DNA from 3 places in the Nocardioides sp. NPDC058538 genome. Region 3 is predicted to be linked to each of the others. Evidence: predicted binding sites of a transcription regulator. Region 3 holds the regulator's gene; each other region holds the start of a gene.
What was found. The regulator LexA, encoded in region 3, represses DNA repair genes until DNA is damaged. The targets are predictions, from matches to a motif close to TCGAACANNTGTTCGA.

Region 1: the regulator LexA is predicted to act here: its motif matches at 1,218-1,233, upstream of recA (recombinase RecA).
Region 2: the regulator LexA is predicted to act here: its motif matches at 1,618-1,633, upstream of ACFWQC_RS12905 (alpha-ketoglutarate-dependent dioxygenase AlkB).

What each region holds. Positions count from the first base shown of each region.
Region 1 covers NZ_JBHXNY010000056.1:3,555-6,820, reverse strand. Annotated here, with positions in the region: gene ACFWQC_RS27195 (DUF6153 family protein) at 1-306, opposite strand, end outside; gene ACFWQC_RS27190 (DUF4396 domain-containing protein) at 435-1,178, shown strand; gene recA (recombinase RecA) at 1,427-2,485, shown strand; gene ACFWQC_RS27180 (regulatory protein RecX) at 2,694-3,266, shown strand, end outside.
Region 2 covers NZ_JBHXNY010000011.1:115,915-119,180, forward strand. Annotated here, with positions in the region: gene ACFWQC_RS12885 (MFS transporter) at 1-13, shown strand, start outside; gene ACFWQC_RS12890 (DUF4031 domain-containing protein) at 96-353, opposite strand; gene ACFWQC_RS12895 (hypothetical protein) at 418-768, shown strand; gene ACFWQC_RS12900 (GntR family transcriptional regulator) at 782-1,495, opposite strand; gene ACFWQC_RS12905 (alpha-ketoglutarate-dependent dioxygenase AlkB) at 1,654-2,265, shown strand; gene ACFWQC_RS12910 (AAA family ATPase) at 2,348-3,266, shown strand, end outside.
Region 3 covers NZ_JBHXNY010000020.1:23,330-26,595, forward strand. Annotated here, with positions in the region: gene ACFWQC_RS17935 (hypothetical protein) at 1-138, shown strand, start outside; gene ACFWQC_RS17940 (LysM peptidoglycan-binding domain-containing protein) at 320-697, opposite strand; gene lexA (transcriptional repressor LexA) at 880-1,647, shown strand; gene ACFWQC_RS17950 (alkaline phosphatase D family protein) at 1,743-2,180, shown strand; gene ACFWQC_RS17955 (MXAN_6640 family putative metalloprotease) at 2,266-3,266, shown strand, end outside.

The sequences.
Region 1 (3,266 bases), on a different contig from region 3:
GCTCAGCAGCAGCGCGCCGGCGGCGAGCAGGAACGCCGCGCACAGCATCATCGTCGTGTGCCCGTCACCGCCCGGGTGTCCGGCGTCCTCGGCTGCTCCGTGGCCGGAGTGCTCGAGGGCGTGCGTGTGCTCGACGTGGGCGGCGGGCAGGCTCAGCGCGCCGTGCTCACCGTCGGTGTCGGTGCCGTGGAGGCTCAGCGCGTGCATGGCCAGCAGCCCGGCGAGCGTGACCACGACCGCTGCCAGCAGACCGGCGCGTGCGACCGCGCGAGTCCTCCGCTGTCGTCGTCGCGCTGCCGTCCACACACAGCACACCCTAAGGAGTCGGTCGCGGTTGGACAAAGTGGGCTCCCGAACCGGATGTCGCTTGTGCGCCCATACCCCCATGGGGTATGAATGTCGGGTAAGCACGAACGATCGAGCAAGGGAGCGACATGACGTCGCATGACGGGCACCTGCACGCCGGACACGACCACGCCGGAGATCAGCACTCGATGCACGAGGGTCACGGCGACCACTCCGGGCACGATGCGCCTGGCGCGCATGGTGCGCACGGTGGGGGCGGGGTGAATGCGATGGCGGCCAGCGCCACGCTGCACTGCCTCACCGGATGTGCGATCGGCGAGATCGCCGGACTGATGATCGGCACCGCGATCGGGCTCAGCACGGGGTGGACGATCGCCCTGGCCGTCACGCTCGCGTTCGCCTTCGGCTACGCCCTCTCGACCCTGCCGCTGCTCAAGTCGGGCCTGGCCGTCGGCGCGGCGTTCAGCGTCGTGCTGGCCGCCGACACCCTCTCGATCGCGACGATGGAGCTGGTCGACAACCTGGTCATGGCGCTCATCCCCGGAGCCATGGAGGCGGGCCTGGTCAACGTCGTGTTCTGGATCGGGATGATGATCGCCCTCTCGGTGGCCTTCGTGGCGGCCTTCCCGGTCAACCGATACCTGCTCCAGCGAGGCAAGGGGCATGCGCTCACCCACCAGTACCACGGCGCGGAGCCGGTCCAGGAGGGCGTACGTCCCCGGAGGATCTGGCAGAGCATTCCTGCTTTCTCCAGCGGCGCTCTGGCGGCAGTCATCATCGCCTTCATGCTCGGCGGCCTGTCGGTCGCGATCGCCGACGAGATGGGTGGCGGCTCGGCTCCCGCCGAGCAGGTCGAGATGGAGGGACACTGAGCATCCGACGACCTCGACACGCCCGAACAGGTGTTCACATCGAACGCTTGTTCGGGCTAGTGTGTGGTAGTAGGTGGAGCGTGGTTCGTGCTATCGGCCAGGCGAAAACAGGGTCGTGAAACACCGTGCCAGAGGGTCCCGTTCAAAACTGTCGGTGGTCCCGTCTAGCGTCTGCCTTGATGACGACGAAGACACGTGGACAAGCGGCAGGCAAGGGGAAGAAGTCTGCCCCTCAGGAAGGAAAGAACATGGCGGCAGGTGATCGCGAGAAGGCATTGGACGCCGCTCTCGCAAACATCGAGAGGCAGTTCGGCAAGGGCTCGGTCATGCGGCTGGGCGATGAGACCCGGGCTCCGCTGGAAGTGATCCCGACCGGCTCGATCGCGCTCGACGTGGCGCTGGGCCTGGGCGGTCTGCCCCGCGGGCGGGTCGTGGAGATCTACGGTCCGGAGTCCTCGGGTAAGACGACGGTGGCCCTCCACTCGGTCGCCAGCGCGCAGCGCGCCGGCGGCATCGTGGCCTTCATCGACGCCGAGCACGCGCTCGACCCGGAATACGCGAAGAACCTCGGCGTCGACACCGACGCCCTGCTGGTCTCCCAGCCCGACTCGGGTGAGCAGGCCCTGGAGATCGCCGACATGCTGATCCGCTCGGGCGCGCTCGACCTGATCGTCATCGACTCCGTCGCGGCGCTGGTGCCGCGCGCCGAGATCGAGGGCGAGATGGGCGACAGCCACGTCGGTCTGCAGGCTCGACTGATGAGCCAGGCGCTGCGAAAGATGACCGGTGCGCTCAACAACTCCGGCACGACCGCGATCTTCATCAACCAGCTGCGCGAGAAGATCGGCGTGATGTTCGGTTCGCCCGAGACCACGACCGGTGGTCGCGCGCTGAAGTTCTACTCCTCGGTGCGACTCGACGTGCGCCGGATCGAGACGCTCAAGGACGGCACCGACATGGTCGGCAACCGCACCCGCGTCAAGGTCGTGAAGAACAAGGTGGCCCCGCCGTTCAAACAGGCGGAGTTCGACATCATGTACGGGAAGGGCATCTCCCGCGAGGGTGGCCTGATCGACGTCGGTGTCGAGGCGGGCCTGGTCCGCAAGGCCGGCGCTTGGTACACCTACGAGGGCGACCAGCTCGGTCAGGGCAAGGAGAACTCCCGCAACTTCCTCAAGGACAACCCCGACCTGGCCAACGAGCTGGAGAAGCGGATCCTGGAGAAGCTCGGGGTCGTGCCGACGGTTGACGCCCCGGCCGACGGCGAGGCGCCCGTGGCCGAGCCCGCCGGCGTCGAGGACTTCTAGGTCCACCGGCACCGGCTGACCCGTGGCTTCGTCAAGGCCTGACCGTTCGTCCACCCAGGATCCCTGGGTGGACGAACGGCCCGCGCCCGACTGGCTGGGCGACGTCTCGCTCGGCGTAGAGGCCTGGGCCGGAAAAACCCCGTCGCCCCCGTCGGTCGAGCCGTCGCTCCCGTCGGTTGAGCCGTCGTCGCGACGAAGGAGCGACGACGTGTCGAAACCAACACGTTCCCGTCGGAGCAAACCTCGCCCCGCAGACCCCGCCGACCCGAAGAACGATCCCGAGCCCGACCACGAGGCGATCGCCCGCAAGATCCTCCTTGATGCCCTGACCGGCCAGGCGCGCAGCCGCAAGGAGCTCGCCGACAAGCTGGAGAAGAAGGAGGTCCCCGCAGCCCTGGCGACACGGCTGCTGGACCGCTTCGAAGAGGTCGGCCTGATCGACGACGAGGCCTTCGCCAAGGCCTGGATCGCCAGTCGACAGCCCGGAAAGGGCCTGGCGCGACGAGCCTTGGCCCAGGAGCTGCGCCGCAAAGGCATCGACGACGACGTGGCCCGCGACGCGCTCGACGAGATCGACCCCGACGACGAGCGCGAGGCCGGCCGGCGGATGGTCCGGCGCAAGCTGCGCTCCCTGGAACGCTTCGACGACCAGACCAAGACCCGGCGTCTGGTCGGGATGCTCGCCCGCAAGGGATACGGCGCCGGTGTGGCCTACAGCATCGTTCGCGAGGAGCTCGCTCTGGCCGATGACGATGGCGCTGGCGGTCTCGTGTCAGAATCC
Region 2 (3,266 bases), on a different contig from region 3:
GCCGGCCGAGTAGTCACCGGGTGCCATCTCGGCCGACGCACGTGACGTCTCGGCCGACCTACGTGACGCCTCGCCCGACGGGGGCGACGCCTCGGTTAGCGGGGTTTGCGGCGGCGCAGGCCGGCGGCGAGGAGAGCAGCGACCAAGACCCGAGAGGTGACCTCTACGGCACCGGCGGCGACCATGTCGTCGTAGACCTCGGCGGGTACGTCGTAGTGGTCCCGGTCGAAGCCTCGGGCCGGGATGCCCAACCGACTCGCGAAGGCGTGCAGCTCCTCGTAGGAGGTGTCACTGGCGAGGTGAGACCACATCCGGCCGCGACTGGGTACGTTCGGCGGGTCGATGAGGATCACGGGCCATTCTTACCGTGTCCATCCTGAGGCCACAGCCTTGACCGGTCGGCAAGAATGGTTCCTGATGAACACGACAGTGCTGTTCGAGGCTCGGGCGAAGGTGCTCCATGACCTCGATGCCCGCGGACTCGCCGGTGCGGCAGCCGTCTCCGCACTCGAGGACGCGATGACCGAGCGCGGCTGGTGGGTGGAGCAGTGGCCGGAGGGCAAGGCGTACGTCGCCGGCCTGGTCGCCCAGGACGTGCAGGACCTGCTCTTCGACGGCGAGGCCGCCGCGCGTTGGCCGGTGTGCACCACGTGTCCGCCCGAGTCGCCGGTGCACTCGCTCCACATCACTCCCGACCTGGGAGGTCCGGACCCGATCTGGGTCTGCGAGGAGAGCGGCGACGTGGTCGCGCCGCTCGGCGACCTCTGAGCAGCTCAGAGGGTCAGGACGGACCGAGCTGCAGGTGCAGCGCATAGCGGTCGGCACGGTAGACCGAGCGGCACACCTCGACGTAGCGATCCCCCGAGACCGACTTGCGCTGCCTGCGGAGCACGGGGACGCCGACCGAGAGGCCGAGCAGGGTGGCCTCCTCGATGTTGGCCACATCGGCACGGAAGGTGTCGTCGACCCACGAGGGCCGCATCTGTCGACTGGCCAGCTCGGCGTAGAGGCTGGTCGGCGCGGTCCGCTCAAGCATCCCGGGCACGATCGCATCGTCGAGGTAGACGTCCTCGATGCAGATCGGCACACCGTCGCCGCGGCGCAGACGCCGCCAGTGGATGACGGCCGCACCTTCCTTGATGCTGAGCGCGCGGGCGATGGTGGGTCCGGCCTTCTCCCGGCCGAGCAGCAGCGTCTCGGAGGATGCCTGCATCCCCCTACGCGCCATCTCCTCACTGAACCCGAGCACCGGGCTCGCCGCCCGCGGCGGGCGCGCCACGAAGGTGCCCCGGCCCGGGATCCGGACCAGCAGACCGTCGGCGACGAGAGCGTCGAGCGCCTGCCGCACGGTGGCCCGCGCGACGCTGAACTTCTGGACCAGCTCGCGCTCGGAGGGGGCGGAGGCACCAGGGCTTTCGCCGATGACCAACTCCCTGACGTACTCACGGATCTGGACGTGCTTGAGCGACCGCTCTCCCTCGACCGACCGGACCATGACCAGAGCGTAGGTGCACACCTCACGTACGTCCCGAGTTTAGTCAAGTTGTGACATTGCAACGAGATGAGGCAGATCAGCTGCAACGAAACAACAATGTCCGCCGACAATCAGTGCAGCGGTAGAACACATGTTCGATCACGAGGTATGGTGGCAGGGTGGACTTCCAGGGAACACTCTTCGCCCCCACAGACGACGAGACCACCGAGACGACCTACGAGCGGATCCATCTGGACCGCGGAGCCTGGGTGGACATCGCCCGCGGCTGGCTGCCCGATCCCGACGACGTCTTCGCCGCGCTGGTCAGCGACGTCCCCTGGCACGAGGAGCGACGGCAGATGTACGACCGCGTCGTCGACGTGCCTCGGCTCCTGCACACCTATCTGCAGGGCGACCCGCTCCCCCACCCCCGTCTCGCCGAGGCCCGAGGCCGCCTCACCGCCCACTACCTGCCCGAGCTTCGCGAGCCGTTCGTCACCGCGGGCTGCTGCTACTACCGCGACGGCCACGACTCGGTCGCCTGGCACGGCGACAAGATCGGCCGGGGCCGCACCAACGACACGATGGTCGCCATCGTCTCCGTCGGCGACCCCCGCCGCCTCGCCCTGCGTCCCTATGGAGGCGGCAAGGGGATGAGCATCCAGATGGGCCACGGAGACCTCGTCGTGATGGGCGGCTCCTGCCAGCGCACCTGGGAGCACGCCATCCCCAAGGTCTCCTCCGCCGGCCCCCGGATCTCGGTCCAGTTCCGCCCCCGCAACGTCTTTTGAGCTTGGCTCAGGCGGCCCCCAGATGCGTTCCGTACGCTGGTAGGAAAGGATGGGACCGACAGCCGACGCCCCTGGAGCCGCCTTGACCACCACCGCACCACCCCTCGCCCCGCCGTCCGCTGAGGAGATCGCCAGGGCGAAGGAGATCGTCGGGCGGGTCAGCACCGCCTTCAGCAGCCGTGTGGTCGGCCAGGAGCGGCTCAGGACGGCGTTGCTGATCGCGCTCCTCTCGGAGGGCCACGTGCTGCTCGAGAGCGTGCCCGGACTGGCCAAGACGCTTGCCGCGAGCACGCTGTCGCAGACGGTCAAGGCGCAGTTCTCCAGGATCCAGTGCACCCCCGACCTGCTGCCGAGCGACATCATCGGCACCCAGGTCTACGACCAGCGCAACCACGAGTTCGAGACCCAGCTCGGCCCGGTGCACGCCAACTTCGTGCTGCTCGACGAGATCAACCGTTCGTCCGCCAAGACGCAGAGCGCAATGCTCGAGGCGATGCAGGAGCGCCAGACGAGCATCGCGGGTCACATCCACCCCCTGCCGCGCCCGTTCATGGTGCTCGCCACGCAGAACCCGATCGAGGAGGAGGGCACCTACGTCCTCCCGCACGCGCAGATGGACCGGTTCCTGCTCAAGGAGATCGTCAACTACCCCAGCGACGCCGAGGAGCTCGTCGTCCTGGAGCGCATCGAGGCCGGCACGCTGGGCCCCGACCACGAGGTGACCAGTCCGGTCGCCGACCCCGGCGACGTGATCTGGCTCCAGGAGCTGACCAAGCGCGTCTACGTCGACCCGGCGATCAAGCGCTACATCGTCGCCCTCGTCCAGGCGACCCGCAACGCCCGCCAGCTCCTCGGGCCGGAGACGGGTTCCTACGTCGAGATCGGCGCGTCTCCGCGTGCCTCGATCGCGTTCCTGCAGGCCTCGCGCGCGGCGGCGCTGCTGCTCGGCCGCTCCTACGTCACCCCCGAGGACGTGCGCGAGCTGCGCCACAGCATCCTGC
Region 3 (3,266 bases):
ACCCAGGCGATGCCTTCCCAGCGTCAGCCGCAGGACCCGCCGGTCGAACCGGACGACGAGTGGCCGCCACGGCACGGCACTCGCAACAAGCAGTGGCCGCCAGCCGAGCCGGACAGCCCCTACCGCGGGCGCCACTGAGAGCGCCTTCGGAAACCCGGCGCCTGGCCGGCGCTTCCGGGTTTCCGAACGCGCTCCAATACAGCGAGAGTGCTGCAGACGCTTCCCATCGTCTGCAGCACTCTCACCTTTCCCCGGTAGCCGGCTGCCAGGGTGCCCGCTGCGCGGGCTGACGGAGCAGCCGGACATCTATAGCGGCGCGCTACGGCGCGGTCGGGATGATCAGGGTCTGGCCGGACACGAGCATCGAGGACTCGAGGCTGTTGAGCTCCTTGATCGTCTGCTCCATCTCCCGAATCGAGGAGTCGGTGCCGGCGACGGCCTTCGAGGAGATGTCCCAGAGCGTGTCGCCATCGCCGACGACCATCGTGTGGGCGGAGGGGGAGGGACTTTTGTCCGCACCGTTCTCCACCGCGAACGCCACCTTCGCCCCGATCAGTGCGATCCCGAAGAGCACGACGAGCGCGAATGCGAACACGACGACTCGGCCGCGACGAGTGAGCCGCACGCTCGAGCGTCGCACCTCCGGCGCCGGACGCGGCGGCTCGGCTACGGGCAGCACATAGACTGTTGCACTCATCTCACGGCCTCCTGATCACCAGTCTCTCGATCACGTGTTCGATCGAGCACATGTTCGAAGGTAGATCACGTGTTCGAACAACGCAAGTAGCGACCCCAAGAATTTTCGAACGCCGACACGCGCCGCCCACGAGGTCGAACAAATGTTTGATGTCGTGGTGCCAGAGGGACTAATGTGGTGACATGACCACGCAGAAGACAGGCACCGGATCAGGCGGTTCGAAGAAGAGCCGCGTCCGCGAGCTGCCCGACGGGCCGCCGGACGCGACCGGGCTCACGCCGCGTCAGCAGCGCATCCTCGCTCACCTGCGCGACAGCATCGAGCAGCGCGGCTACCCGCCCAGCATGCGCGAGATCGGCGCAGCGGTCGGGCTGACCAGCACCAGCAGTGTCGCCCACCAGCTCCGTGCGCTGGAGCAGCGTGGTCTGATCCGCAAGGACCCGAAGCGGCCGCGCGCCCTCGAGGTCTTCCTCCCGGAGGTGATGGCCCACCGCAAGGCCATGTCCGGCGAGGAGCCCGAGTCGACGATCTCCGCCGAGGCCGACATCAACCCCAACCCCGATGCCGCGATGGTCCCCCTGGTCGGGCGGATCGCGGCCGGTGGCCCGATCCTGGCCGAGGAGACCTCGAGCCAGCAGAGCATCGAGGACGTCTTCCCGCTGCCCAAGCAGCTGGTCGGCAACGGCGATCTCTTCCTGCTCTCGGTCTCCGGTGACTCGATGGTCGACGCGGCGATCTGCGACGGCGACTTCGTGGTCGTGCGCCAGCAGCCGACCGCCGAGAACGGCGAGATCGTCGCCGCGCTGATCGACGGCGAGGCCACCGTCAAGACGCTCTCCCGCAAGGACGGCAAGGTCTGGTTGCTGCCGCACAACGCTGCGTACGAGCCGATCGACGGCACCCACGCGACGATCCTCGGCAAGGTGACTGCGGTCCTGCGCAGCCTCTGAGTCCTGCGCCACCTCCCGGAACGAGTCCGGGAACACTGCGTGAGATCCAGCCGCCGGCCCATGACAGGGCCGGCGGCTGCGTCGTTCCCTACAGCGTGACCCAGACGCAGATCGACCGCCGCACCCGCACCGCTCCGGCCGCGGACGCGACCCCGGAGAACGTACGTTTCGGGGTGGTCTCCTGCTCCAACCTGCAGGCCGGCTGGTTCGCGTCCTACCGCCACCTGGCCACGCGTGAAGACCTGCACGCGATCCTCCACCTGGGCGACTACCTCTACGAGTACGGTCCCGGCGAGTACGGCTATGGCATGGCCAACGAGAACGTCCGGCCGCACGAGCCGGCCCGCGACGCGTGGATGCCGCTGCGCGTGGACGGCACAGCCGCGGTGGAGACCGCCCCCTCCAAGATCGACGGCCACCTCCACGACCGCATCTACCGGCGGCCGGGTTTCGGCAACCTGCTCGAGGTGAGCATGCTCGACCTGCGCATGTCTAGGCCGTGTCCCCCGGACACAGCGGCGCTCTGCGCTTAGACTGCCCAGGTCTGCCTTCCCGAACGTCTGGTATCTCATGCGAAACATTGCCCGCCGGATCAACCGCAAACAACGATCCCTCGTCTTGATCGCAGGCATGGTCGTCGCGACGTTCGTCGCCACCATGCCCGCAACCGGCTCGACGCCGGCGACCTCGGTGAGGACCGGCGGTGACACCAGCGCCGAGCAGCCGGTGACGGAGAAGGCGGCCCGGGAGGCGCTCGCCGCGGCCAAGAAGGTCAAGCGCAACCAGTCGGTGCGCGGCACCCGGCAGGTCGTGCCCGGACGGCATGTCGCCGGCCGGCCCGACGCGACCATCGCGCTGACCGACCTGTGGAACGCCAAGGATGCCCTGGACGGCTCCAACAAGGCCGCCGCGCGGGAACTGCTCGCCCGCCCTCGCACCGCGGCCCAGACCTGCAGCAACGCGGTCTGCGTCCACTACACGCCGGGCAAGGGCGGCGACCGCGCCTCGACGACGTACGCGACCCAGGTCCGTGACGTGGTCACGAAGGTCCACAACCTCTACGTGCAGGCGGGCTACCGCAAGCCCGCCGCCGACAAGGCGGTCACCCCGGGCAAGGTCGACATCTACCTGGAGAACCTCTACGACGAGGGCTACTACGGCTATTGCGCGCCCGAGACGAAGGTCTCCAAGACCGCCGCGACGGCCTACTGCGTCCTGGACAACGACTACGCCACCAGCGAGTACGGCTCGTACAACACGCCCACCGAGAACCTCCGGGTCACCGCCGCTCACGAATACTTCCACGCCGTCCAGTTCGCCTACGACGCCGGCGAGGACCGCTGGATGATGGAATCCACGGCGACCTGGGTCGAGGACGAGGTCTACGACAGCATCAACGACAACCGGCAATACCTGGGCTACGGCCAGCTCGAGGACCAGCGCAAGCCGCTGGACAACTCCTACGCCTCCAACCTCGGCATCTACGGCAACTGGATCTTCTTCCGCTACCTCTCCGAGCGCTTCGCCAGGGAGCGGGGTGGCCTGCCAGCCGTGGTCCTCGATATCTGGAACCGAGCCCCGTCGACCTACTCCACCCTCGCCATCCGCCGGGCGCTCGC